Regions from separate parts of the Lelliottia sp. RD5 genome, predicted to be linked through region 3. Evidence: predicted binding sites of a transcription regulator. Region 3 holds the regulator's gene; each other region holds the start of a gene.
What was found. The regulator sigma-54, encoded in region 3, starts transcription at its own class of promoters, with help from an activator protein. The targets are predictions, from matches to a motif close to GTTGGCACANNTTTCGCTNT.
Positions count from the first base shown of each region.

Region 1: the regulator sigma-54 is predicted to act here: its motif matches at 1,570-1,589, upstream of glnA (glutamate--ammonia ligase).
Region 2: the regulator sigma-54 is predicted to act here: its motif matches at 1,893-1,912, upstream of norV (anaerobic nitric oxide reductase flavorubredoxin).
Region 4: the regulator sigma-54 is predicted to act here: its motif matches at 1,626-1,645, upstream of AC0LWE_RS07500 (amino acid ABC transporter substrate-binding protein).

Region 1 is NZ_JBVYHQ010000009.1:94,237-97,471, reverse strand. It holds gene glnA (glutamate--ammonia ligase) at 63-1,472, opposite strand; gene typA (ribosome-dependent GTPase TypA) at 1,862-3,235, shown strand, end outside.
Region 2 is NZ_JBVYHQ010000002.1:573,874-577,108, forward strand. It holds gene norW (NADH:flavorubredoxin reductase NorW) at 1-401, opposite strand, end outside; gene norV (anaerobic nitric oxide reductase flavorubredoxin) at 398-1,846, opposite strand; gene norR (nitric oxide reductase transcriptional regulator NorR) at 2,034-3,235, shown strand, end outside.
Region 3 is NZ_JBVYHQ010000002.1:82,171-85,405, forward strand. It holds gene rapZ (RNase adapter RapZ) at 1-147, opposite strand, end outside; gene ptsN (PTS IIA-like nitrogen regulatory protein PtsN) at 193-684, opposite strand; gene hpf (ribosome hibernation promoting factor) at 767-1,054, opposite strand; gene rpoN (RNA polymerase factor sigma-54) at 1,077-2,510, opposite strand; gene lptB (LPS export ABC transporter ATP-binding protein) at 2,558-3,235, opposite strand, start outside.
Region 4 is NZ_JBVYHQ010000001.1:1,493,981-1,497,215, reverse strand. It holds gene AC0LWE_RS07505 (amino acid ABC transporter permease) at 1-290, opposite strand, end outside; gene AC0LWE_RS07500 (amino acid ABC transporter substrate-binding protein) at 446-1,351, opposite strand; gene lnt (apolipoprotein N-acyltransferase) at 1,709-3,235, opposite strand, start outside.

The DNA.
Region 1 (3,235 bases), on a different contig from region 3:
CACCAGCTGCCGCCTTGTTGCGACAAGAAATCCACCGAGTATTTATTTCTTACGAGTATTTCTTAAACGCTGTAGTACAGCTCGAACTCAACCGGGTGTGGAGTCATGCGTACGCGGTCGTTCTCTTCGATACGCAGGCCGATGTAAGCATCGATTGCATCGTCAGTGAACACGCCGCCAGCCGTCAGGAACTCGCGGTCAGCGTCCAGCGCGTTCAGTGCTTCTTCCAGAGAACCGGCAACCTGTGGGATCTCTTTCGCTTCTTCTGGCGGCAGGTCATACAGGTTTTTATCCATGGCTTCGCCTGGATGGATTTTGTTCTTAATGCCGTCCAGACCCGCCATCAGCAGCGCTGCGAAGCACAGGTATGGGTTAGCCGCTGGATCCGGGAAACGCACTTCGATACGACGTGCTTTCGGAGATGCCACCACTGGGATACGGATAGAAGCAGAACGGTTACGTGCGGAGTAAGCCAGCATAACAGGGGCTTCATAACCCGGGACCAGACGCTTGTAGGAGTTGGTCGTTGGGTTTGCCAGGGCGTTAATCGCTTTAGCGTGCTTGATAACACCGCCGATGTAGAACAGCGCCTGCTCTGACAGACCCGCATATTTGTCACCAGAGAACAGGTTTACGCCGTTCTTGGACAAGGACATGTGGCAGTGCATACCGGAACCGTTGTCGCCAAACATTGGTTTTGGCATAAAGGTCGCGGTTTTGCCGAAGCGGTGAGCAACGTTGTGCACCACATATTTGTAGATCTGAATTTCATCCGCTTTTTTGGTCATGGTGTTAAAGCGGGTCGCGATTTCGTTCTGGCCCGCAGTGGCCACTTCGTGGTGGTGAGCTTCAACCACCAGGCCCATCTCTTCCATGATCAGACACATGGTAGAGCGGATGTCCTGTGAAGAATCGACCGGAGGAACCGGGAAGTAACCGCCTTTCACGCCAGGACGGTGACCTTTGTTGCCACCTTCGTATTTGGTGGAGGAGTTCCATGCGCCTTCGATATCATCGATAGCGACGTGGGAACCGGAAATGGACGCACCAAAACGAATGTCGTCGAACAGGAAGAATTCTGGCTCTGGCCCAAACAGAACGGTGTCTGCAATGCCAGTAGAGCGCAGGTACTCTTCAGCGCGTTTAGCGATGGAGCGTGGGTCGCGATCGTAGCCCTGCAGCGTGCCTGGCTCAAGAATGTCGCAACGGATAATCAGGGTAGACTCTTCGTAGAACGGGTCAATGAGCGCAGTCGTTGAATCTGGCATCAGTACCATGTCGGATTCGTTAATGCCTTTCCAGCCACCGATAGAGGAGCCGTCAAACATTTTGCCTTCTTCGAAGAATTCGGCATTTACCTGGTGAGCAGGAATTGTGACGTGCTGTTCTTTGCCTTTGGTATCGGTGAAGCGCAGATCAACAAACTTCACTTCATGTTCGTTCAGCATCGTCAAAACGTGTTCAGCGGACATACTTAACTCTCCCGGATTGGTCATTGTCGTCGTGGTAACGAGGTCTTCAATTCTGTTTAAGGCTGGCGCCGTCGCCATCTTTTTGCCGTATTTTTATAAAGCGAAATCTGTGCCAACTTTCAAATTACCCCCAAAAGGCGTTATCATGCACACCATAGTGCAAACGACCTGCACCACGAACGTCACATTGCACCATTATAGTGCTTCAATGTGAACATTGAGCACCATAATGGTGCGATTTCCGTTAAAGTGCACTTTTTACGCTGCGTGAAAGCGATCACAAAGCAACTCTGCAATACTTGTTTGCGGAGGATGTTTGTGATCCTGTTTAGTCCTGCGATTAATCCGTGTACAATAACGCGCTATTTCTAAATGCCTGAGGCAAAGTTGTGATCGAAAATCTGCGTAATATCGCCATCATCGCGCACGTTGACCATGGTAAAACTACCCTGGTTGACAAGCTGCTACAGCAATCCGGTACTTTCAGCAATGAACGTGCAGAAGCCACCGAACGCGTGATGGACTCCAACGATTTGGAGAAAGAGCGTGGGATTACCATCCTCGCTAAAAACACCGCTATCAAATGGAATGACTACCGTATCAACATCGTTGATACCCCAGGGCACGCCGACTTCGGTGGTGAAGTTGAACGTGTGATGTCCATGGTAGACTCCGTTCTGCTGGTCGTTGACGCAATGGATGGCCCAATGCCGCAGACGCGCTTCGTAACCAAAAAGGCATTTGCCCATGGTTTGAAGCCAATCGTGGTTATCAACAAAGTTGACCGTCCTGGCGCGCGTCCTGACTGGGTTGTGGATCAGGTCTTCGACCTGTTCGTAAACCTGGATGCAAGCGACGAGCAACTCGATTTCCCAATCATCTATGCATCAGCATTGATGGGTATCGCGGGCAACGACCACACTGATATGGCGGAAGACATGACCCCGCTGTACCAGGCTATCGTTGACCACGTTAAAGCACCGAGCGTTGATCTTGACGGTCCGTTCCAGATGCAAATCTCCCAGCTGGATTACAACAACTACGTTGGCGTAATCGGCATCGGTCGTATCAAACGTGGCCGTGTTAAACCTAACCAGCAGATCACTCTGATCGACAGCGAAGGTAAAACACGTAACGGTAAAGTGGGTAAAGTTCTGACTCACCTCGGTCTGGAGCGTATTGAATCCACCGAAGCTGAAGCGGGCGATATCATCGCGATCACCGGTCTGGGCGAACTGAACATCTCCGACACCCTTTGCGATCCGCAAAATGTCGAAGCGCTGCCAGCGCTGTCTGTTGATGAACCAACAGTCACCATGTTCTTCAACGTCAACACCTCTCCGTTCTGTGGCAAAGAAGGTAAATATGTTACCTCTCGTCAGATTCTTGACCGCCTGAACAAAGAGCTGGTGCACAACGTGGCACTGCGTGTTGAAGAAACCGAAGATGCGGACGCGTTCCGTGTATCCGGTCGTGGTGAGCTGCACCTGTCTGTTCTTATCGAAAACATGCGTCGTGAAGGCTTCGAACTGGCTGTGTCCCGTCCGAAAGTTATCAACCGTATGATCGATGGCCGTATGCAAGAGCCGTTCGAGAACGTGACGCTGGACATCGAAGAACAGCACCAGGGTTCTGTGATGCAGGCAATGGGCGAGCGTAAGGGCGATGTCAAAGACATGATCCCTGACGGCAAAGGCCGTATTCGTCTGGATTACCTGATCCCGGCACGTGGCCTGATCGGCTTCCGTACCGAGTTCATGACC
Region 2 (3,235 bases), 490 kb from region 3:
CACGCCTGGTATTCCTGCTGACTATTGAGCGTCAGCATCAGCTCGCGGCCTTCAATCGGTGGCACAAAAGCCGATGCACCCGTTGCCAGCACCAGTTTGTCGTAGTGCCATTGCTTATCCTTGGCCTTCACGCAGTGCGCGGCGGCGTCGATATCGGTTACCCAGGTATACGGGAAAAGACGCAGGTTGAACTGTTCAGCAAATTCCCCGGCCGTCTGGCGGGTGAGGTCGTTGGCGCGCTGGCTCAGGCTGATGACGTGGCTGAGATCCGGTTTGGTGTACTCGTCCATACTGTCAGCGGCAATGAGCGTCAGCGGCACAGTCGCGTCCTGTTTGCGGATATTTTTCACCAGCTGACGGGCGGCAAAGCCCGAGCCGATGATCACGATTCCGTGGCTCATTTTGCCTCCGTTGCCAGGACGTCGAAAACGTCTTTGCCGAGTGAACATTCAGGGCACAGGAAATTATCCGGCACGTCACTCCACGGCGTGCCTGGCGCAACGTCCTGAAGCGGTTCGCCCAATGCAGGGTCGTAGACCCACTGGCAAACGCTGCACTGCATGCACGGGCCCAGTTCTGCTGCCGCAGCGGCGGCGCAGGCGCAATTTTCCTGCTGTTGCGTCGGTTTTACTGTGGCTTCTGGCAGCGGAGCGAGCGCCCACTGACGTGCAATCTCACGGCCGTGCTGGCGGCAAATTTCCAGCGCGTCGACGTCCGGACGCCATTTCGCTTTCAGGCTCATCGACATTTCAAAACCGGCATCTTGTAAGCGCGTGGACAGACGATCAACCGCGCCGCCGCTCCAGCCGTGGGAGCCAAAAGCGCTGGCTCGCTTGTTACGAAAACGCAGGCCCGTCATCTCTTCAACCAGACCGGCGATCTTCGGCATCATCACGTTGTTCATGGTGGACGTTCCCACCAGCACGCCTTTCGAGCGGAAAACGTTGGTCAGAATCTCGTTTTTATCACTGCGCGCCACGTTGAAGATTTTCACCGCCACGTTCGGGTCGACTTCGTTAATGCCCTGAGCAATCGCGTCCGCCATCATGCGGGTATTGTTGGACATGGTGTCGTAGAACAGAGTGATGCGGTCTTCCTGATAATCCGCCGCCCATTTCAGATACAGCTCTACGATTTGCGTTGGGTTTTCACGCCACACCACACCGTGGGAAGTGGCAATCATGTCCACGGGCAAATTGAAGCCGAGAATCTCAGTGATTTTTGGCGTCACCAGACGGCTGAACGGGGTCAGGATATTGGCGTAGTAGCGTTGGCACTGCTCGAACAGCTCGGTCTGATCCACTTCGTCGTTGAACAGGCGCTCATCGCAGTAGTGCTGACCAAAGGCGTCGTTACTGAACAACACTGCGTCGCCCGTCATGTAAGTCATCATGCTGTCAGGCCAGTGAAGCATCGGAGTTTCAACGAAGATGAGCTGTTTGCCGTTGCCAATATCCAGCGAGTCACCGGTTTTGACCGTGTGGAAGTTCCACTCCGGATGGTGATGATGACCGTTGATAGAATCAATGGCGTTGGTGGTGCAGTAAATTGGGGTGTTCGGAATGTATGACATCAGCTCGGTCAGCGCACCGGCATGGTCTTCTTCCGCATGGTTAATGATGATGTAGTCGATAGCGTCCAGATCGATTTCGCTGCGCAGGTTCTGCACGAACTCGCGGCTGAATTTGTGATCGACAGTATCGATCAGGACATTTTTACCTTCACGAATCAGATAGCTGTTGTAGCTGCTGCCGCGGAGGGTTTTATATTCGGTACCATGAAAATCACGCACTTCCCAGTCACGTTGACCCACCCAATGAATATTATTTTTAACCAGAATAGACATAGCAACCTCAAATTAATACGGTGTTTTTAAGTAAGATGATTTGCTTATATCAAGTTGCGTGCCAACTATTTATGATATTGATTTGTATGAATTTTAAAAATAATGACTCATAATGAGTAGTCAAAATGACTATCTTGTTGGCTGTCAATATGACAACATGCATTGTCAAAATGACAGCGAGGTAAAAATGAGTTTTTCCGTAGAGGTGCTGGCGAAAATCGCCATTGAACTGCAAACCGGGATTGGCCATCAGGATCGCTTTCAGCGGCTGATCTCCACGCTGCGCCACGTGCTGGATTGCGATGCGTCGGCACTGCTGCGCTACGAAGGACGACAGTTTATTCCGCTGGCGATCGACGGGCTGGCGCACGATGTACTGGGGCGTCGTTTTACGCTGGAAGGTCATCCGCGCCTGGAGACCATCGCCCGTGCGGGCGACGTGGTGCGATTCCCGGCGGACAGCGATTTACCCGATCCCTACGACGGATTAATCCCTGGGCAAGAGAGCCTGAAGGTGCACGCCTGTATCGGCCTGCCGCTGTTTGCCGGACAGAATCTGATTGGCGCGTTAACGCTCGATGGTCTGGAGCCGGACCAGTTCGATACGTTTAGCGATGAAGAGCTGCGCCTGATTGCCGCGCTGGCGTCTGGCGCGCTCAGTAATGCTCTGCTGATCGAACAGCTGGAAAGCCAGAACATTATGCCGGGCAGTCCGGTCGCGTTTGAGCACGTCGCGCATACGGAAATGATCGGTCTGTCGCCGGGGATGATGCAGCTGAAAAAGGAGATCGAGATCGTTGCGGCGTCCGATCTCAACGTGCTGATCGGCGGTGAAACGGGCACCGGGAAAGAGCTGGTGGCGAAGTCGATTCACGAAGGTTCGCCGCGCGCGGTCAATCCATTGGTATATCTGAACTGCGCCGCGCTGCCCGAAAGCGTGGCGGAAAGTGAGCTGTTCGGGCACGTTAAAGGGGCGTTTACCGGCGCAATCAGCAACCGTAGCGGCAAGTTTGAAATGGCCGATAACGGCACGCTGTTCCTTGACGAAATTGGCGAGCTGTCGCTGGCGCTCCAGGCCAAGCTGCTGCGCGTGTTGCAGTACGGTGATATTCAGCGCGTCGGCGACGATCGCAGTTTGCGCGTCGACGTGCGTGTTCTGGCGGCCACCAACCGTGACCTGCGCGAAGAGGTGCTGGCCGGGAATTTTCGTGCCGATCTGTTCCATCGTTTGAGCGTGTTTCCGCTGTCGGTGCCGCCGCTGCGCGAGCGTGGCGAAGACGTGGTGCTTCTGGCGGGGTTTTTCTGCGAGCAGTGCCGGTTAAAAATGGGCTTATCACGCGTGGTGTTAAGCCCCGGCGCGCGCAGCCATTTGTTACGTTACGGTTGGCC
Region 3 (3,235 bases):
AATTTGTCTGTCAGCCAGCGTACGCGCCAGTTCTGGTAACAACACAACCGGAAGGTTATCGACGCAGTAAAAACCCATATCTTCGAGCGCCCGAAGGGCCACGGATTTCCCCGAGCCCGAACGACCGCTGACGATCATCAGCACCATGTTCCGTTTCTCCTCGCGCCTGCAGATGTGGAGGTCATCTTATGGTTACGCATCATCCTGATTGCCTTCCACTTCGGTGATAATTTGATAGAGTTCTTCATCACTTTGGGCTGCGCGCAGACGGCGGCAAATTGTTTTATCTGCCAGACGCTTGGCCACTAGCGAGAGCGTGTGCAAATGGGTTTTGGTCTGGTCAGCAGGCACCAGCAGCGCGAAAAGCAGATCGACGGGCTGGTTATCAATCGCGTCAAATGCGATTGGCGTTTCCAGTTGGACAAACACGCCAACGGCGCGCAGGGTGTCCTCCTCCAGCTTGCCATGCGGAATGGCAATACCATTGCCGATACCGGTACTGCCCATTTTTTCACGGGTCAGGATGGCCTCAAACACCACCTGAGGTGGCAGGCTTAACTGTTTTGCGGCCAGTTCACTGATGATTTCCAGAGCGCGTTTTTTGCTCTGGCAGTGAACGCCACTGCGGGTACATTCCTGGTTAAGGACATGACTTAATTGAAGACCGGAATCGTTGTTCATCATAATTTCACCTAAGCGCTAACTGTACATATGGCCTGTTGTGTTTTACAACAGGCCGCCCTGCACCCGTTAACTGCTCGGACAATCAGTGTTGTTTCAGTTTATCTTTATGTTTATTAAGCTGTCGCGCAAGCTTGTCAATCAAGCCGTCGATAGCCGCGTACATGTCTTGCCCTTCCGCACTGGCATGGATTTCACCCCCATTTATGTGCAGGGTTGCGTCCGAGATATGAGTCACTTTCTCCACTTTCAACACAATGTAGACCTGATTAATCCTCTCGAAATACTGCTCCAGCTTCGCGAATTTAGTGTTTAAAAAATCGCGTAAAGCCTCAGTGATTTCGACATTGTGTCCTGTGATGTTGAGCTGCATAGTGTCTTCCTTATCGGTTGTGTCAAACCAGTTGTTTACGCTGGTTAGACGGCGGAATGGATAAAGACTCTCGATACTTCGCAACAGTACGACGTGCCACCATGATACCCTGATCGGACAGCAGGGTGGTTAACTTACTGTCACTCAGTGGCTTCGCGGGGTTTTCCGCGGCGATCAACTTCTTCACCAGAGCACGAATGGCCGTCGACGAGGCTTCGCCACCGCCTTCGGTATTCACATGACTGGAGAAGAAATACTTAAGCTCAAAAATACCACGCGGACTGTGCAGATACTTCTGCGTGGTCACACGCGAAATGGTCGATTCGTGCATCTCAACGGCCTGAGCAATATCTGCCAGGACCATCGGTTTCATAAATTCTTCGCCCTGCTCAAAAAAGCCTTGCTGCTGTTCCACAATGCATCGACTCACGCGTAGCAGCGTATCATTTCGGCTTTCGAGGCTTTTGATCAGCCATCGCGCTTCCTGAAGATTGCTACGAATATATTGATTGTCGGAGTCGTTCCGCGCACTGGTGCACATGGACGCGTATTGCTGGTTGATTTGCAGGCGGGGAATGCTGTCGGAATTGAGTTCCACGGTCCAGAGACCGTTGTGCTTTCGGACCAGGACGTCAGGAATCACATATTCGGGTTCGCCGGTTTGGATCGATTGCCCCGGACGGGGATCGAGCGACTGGATCAGACTCACCGCTTCTTTCAGCACGTCTTCTTTGAGTCGCGTAACGCGCATCAGACTGCGGAAATCATGATTCGCCAGCAAATCTAAATGTTCGCTGATAATCAGTCGCGCTTCGTCGAGTCTTGGCGTCTCTTTTGCAAACTGAGAAAGCTGGATCAGCAAACAGTCGCGTAGATCTTTTGCTGCGACGCCGACCGGGTCAAAGCGTTGAATGCGTTTGAGGACGGCTTCGATCTCGTCGAGTTCGATTTCGCTATCACCCATGCTTTCCAGAATCTCGTCCAGGGTTACCGTTAAATACCCGGTGTCATCCACTGCATCGACAATGGACGTGGCAATCGCGCGATCGGTTTCGGTGAAAGGGGTCAACTCCACCTGCCACATCAGATAATCCTGTAGCGACTGCGTAGTTTCACCCTGATAAACCGGTAGCTCATCATCCTGATAATCAGCGCGCGTGCCGGATGGCGTTCCAGCGGTGTAAATTTCATCCCAGCTGGCATCCAGCGGTAACTCGTCAGGCATCTCTTTTTGTTCAAGGGCATCTGCCGTATCGAGCGTTTCGGTGTCCTGCTTTTCCTGGGTATCTACCTCATCATGAAGATCGGTTTGCTCCAGCAGTGGATTACTGTCCAGCGCTTGCTGCAGTTCCTGCTGAAGTTCTAACGTTGACAGTTGCAACAGACGGATTGCCTGTTGTAACTGTGGCGTCATCGCCAACTGTTGGCTGAGCCGTAATTGCAAACCTTGCTTCATGTTCAGGGCGTTTTTCTCCGGTCCTGCGTGACTTAACCTCTACCCTATCAGAGTCTGAAGTCTTCCCCAAGGTACACGCGCTTAACATGTTCATCTTCGAGGATTTCGAGTGGCGTGCCGTGAGCAATCAAATGGCCCTGGCTGACGATATATGCACGCTCACAAACTGCCAGCGTTTCACGCACGTTGTGGTCGGTAATCAGCACACCAAGACCGCTGTCGCGCAGATGTTCAATGATACGTTTAATGTCGATAACGGAGATAGGGTCGACGCCGGCAAACGGTTCATCCAAAAGGATAAATTTCGGATTGGCTGCCAGTGCGCGGGCAATTTCTACTCGACGGCGTTCACCGCCCGAAAGTGCCTGGCCGAGGCTGTCACGCAGGTGTTCAATATGGAACTCTTCCATCAATTCGTTGGCGCGATCCTGACGCTGCTCGGAGGTCAAATCGTCACGGATTTGCAGGACGGCCATCAGATTGTCGAACACGCTAAGACGGCGGAAAATAGACGCTTCCTGCGGCAGATAGCCAATTCCGCGACGCGCGCGGGCGTGCAGCGGCAGCAGGCTAATGTCTTCATCATCAATGATGATGTTGCCCGCGTCGCGCGGAACAATGCCGACCACCATGTAAAAGGTGGTGGTTTTACCTGCACCGTTAGGACCCAACAGGCCAACAATTTCGCCGGAGTTAACGGTCAGACTGACATCTTCCACGACGCG
Region 4 (3,235 bases), on a different contig from region 3:
CCGAGATTTTCAGGTAACAGTTCAGGAACGACCAGATACCACGTAAAGAACTGCACGATTAACGGAACGTTACGGAACAGTTCAACGTAAAGCGTGCCAAGAGAAGAGAGAAAACGGTTAGGTACGGTACGCAAAATACCGAACAGCGAGCCGACAAGGAAAGCGATAATCCAGGCCGTTATAGAGAGCGCAACGGTGACCTGAAAGCCGCTCCACAGCCAGCCGAGATAGGTTGTGTTGCCGAACGGAGCTTGTTGCAGAAAAATGCCCCAGTTCCAGTCTATTGACATAATCAACTCCAGAAAAAAAAGGGTAGCAGCGCTACCCTCGAAGATTGGTGAGAAGCTCAATTTTCGCGCTGAGTGGGGAACGACCACTCAGCGTATAGTCTGTCCACGCTTCCCGACAATCGAGAGGGCAGGAGATCCCGCCCCTATGGTTCTAATTAGTTAAGTGCTTTGTCGTTTGGTTCTTTGAACAGGGCTTTCATGTCGCTAGACAGTTCAAAGTTCATGTTGAGATTTTTTGGTGGAATCGGGTTCTTGAACCACTTATCGAACCATTTTTCCGCTTCGCCAGAGGTCTGCGTTTTCGCGATGGTGTCATCGATCAGCTTTTTGAAGTCCGCATCGTCTTTACGCAGCATACAGCCGTAAGCTTCTTTAGACTGCGCGGTGCCGACGATTTCCCAGTTATCAGGCTTCTTCGCTTTTGCACGTTCGCCAGCCAGCAGAGCGTCATCCATCATAAAGGCCACTGCACGACCGCTTTCCAGCGTACGGAAGGAATCACCGTGGTCTTTCGCACTGATGATGCGCATATCCATTTTCTTCTCTTCGTTCAGCTTGTGCAGCAGAACTTCAGAAGTGGTACCCGAGGTCACAACAACGGCTTTGCCTTTCAGGTCCGCGAAGTCTTTAATGTCGCCGCCTTTTTTGGTCAGCAGACGCGTACCGACCACGAAAATGGTGTCGGAGAAGGCCGCTTGTTTTTGACGCTCAAGGTTGTTCGTCGTAGAACCACACTCAAAATCGAAGGTGCCGTTTTGCAGCAGCGGAATGCGGTTTTGTGAGGTAATTGGAATCAGCTTCACCTCAAGATCGGGTTTGTTCAGCTTTTTCTTGACGGCTTCAACGATTGCGTTGGAGTAATCCTGTGAGTAACCCACGACTTTTTGCGTGTTGTCGTAGTATGAGAACGGGACGGAAGATTCACGGTGGCCGACCACGATCACGCCATTTTTGGCAATCTTGTCGAGAGTGCTCCCGGCTGCCGGGGCGTCTTCAGCGTGAACGACGCTTGCGGACATTCCCATTACCAGCATTGCTGTGGCCAGTTTACGTAATTGCATACCCAACTCCTTTTATTATCTGCGCCAGAGACGCATCGATACCCATTGTGATGTTGTTATATCTCGCGCTATGCGAGTGCAGTGTTATGCAAGCTTGTTAACATTTAGTCTGGCTTAATGTAAAGATTTTGCTGCGTTATTGTTTATTTTTGCGAAGCGCGCCGCACCATTCAGAGGCAATAATCTTTCGTTGCACCGTTTCGGTGCTACCGCTGAACTGCGATGGTGCGACTGGGTTGCACGTTAAGCCAAACGACTGAATATGTGATTTAACAAAGCAATAGGTGTGCCAGAAATGGCAAATAAGGCAGGATTTGTTTGCCCGACACACAACGCGTGGCCGGGCAAAGGAAGGGCTTAACGACGACGCTGACGTAAACTCATCAGTAGCGCGCCAAAACCAAATAGCACAGTCAGGATCCACAGCGGCCAGTTTCCGGTACGAGCGTACGGCGTCAGGCCAGTGGTTGGTGTAACTTTTGTGGTCAATACCGCACGGGTGAACTGCGGGATCATCGCCTGGATTTCGCCCTGCGGGCCAATCACTGCGGTGATGCCGTTGTTGGTGCTGCGCAGTAACGGTCGGGCCAGCTCCAGCGAACGCATACGCGCCATCTGGAAATGTTGCCACGGGCCAATCGACTTACCAAACCAGGCATCGTTTGAAATGGTCAGCAGATAATCGGTGTCAGCGCGGAAGTTGTCGCGGACCTGCTCGCCAAGAATAATTTCGTAGCAAATGGCGGGGGTCAGCGCTAACCCATGGGCATGCAGCTGTGGCTGGACGTAGGGGCCGCGGCTAAATGACGACATCGGCAGATCGAAGAACGGGGCGAGCGGGCGAAGAATCGTTTCCAGAGGGACAAATTCGCCAAACGGCACCAGGTGGTTTTTGTTGTAGCGGTTGGTCGACTCGTAGCTGTACGGGTTGTCTTTACCAAGCGTAATGATGGTGTTGTAGGTGTCGTAACGGTTTTGCTTATTCAGCCGCGCGTCGACAATCCCGGTGATCAGCGTGCTATTACGCGCACGCAGTAGATCGTCCATCATGCTCAGAAAACGTTGCTGATTGATTTCCAGATCCGGAATCGCCGACTCAGGCCAGATAATCAGCTGCGATTTACCCATCTCTTTTTGCGTCGCATCGAGATAGATTTTCAGCGTGTTAATGAGCTGGTTCTCGTCCCACTTCAGCGACTGAGGGATATTGCCCTGTACCATAGACACTTGGGTGGCGCGTTCAGGCTCCAGCGTAAACCACTGGATGTAACGCAGCGGGAAGGGCAATGCGAACAGCACAACCGCAACAACCAGCGGTTTCCAGTTACGTTTAATCAGTGCCAGAACGAGCAGGCCGGTGACCACCATCAGCAGGAAGTTGATCGCCTCAACGCCCATGACGGGCGCGAGTCCTTTCAATGGACCGTCAATCTGGCTGTAACCGAACTGGAGCCACGGGAAGCCGGTGAGCACCCAGCCGCGCAGGAATTCGGTAATTTGCCAGACCACTGGCGCAGCAATGGCGACACGAATCCAGGTCGTTTTAGGCCACAGGCGCGAGAGAACGCCTGCAAACAAACCGGTATACAGTGAAAGATAGGCGGCCAGCAGCACCACAAGGAAAACGTTAACCGGCCCCGGCATTCCGCCAAACTGCGCGATACTGACGTAAACCCAGTTAATGCCTGAGCCGAACAGGCCAAGCCCCCAGAAGTAGCCGATTGCGGCGGCCTGTACCGGGCGACGGTTAAGCGTTAATCCTTGCAAACCCATCAGCGAAATAAGCGCAGCGGGCCAGATGTCGTAAGGAGAAAAAGCCAGCGTTCCGCTGGCTCCGAATAACAGCGCCAGCAGCAAACGTACGCGCTGGCGTTCAAATAATGG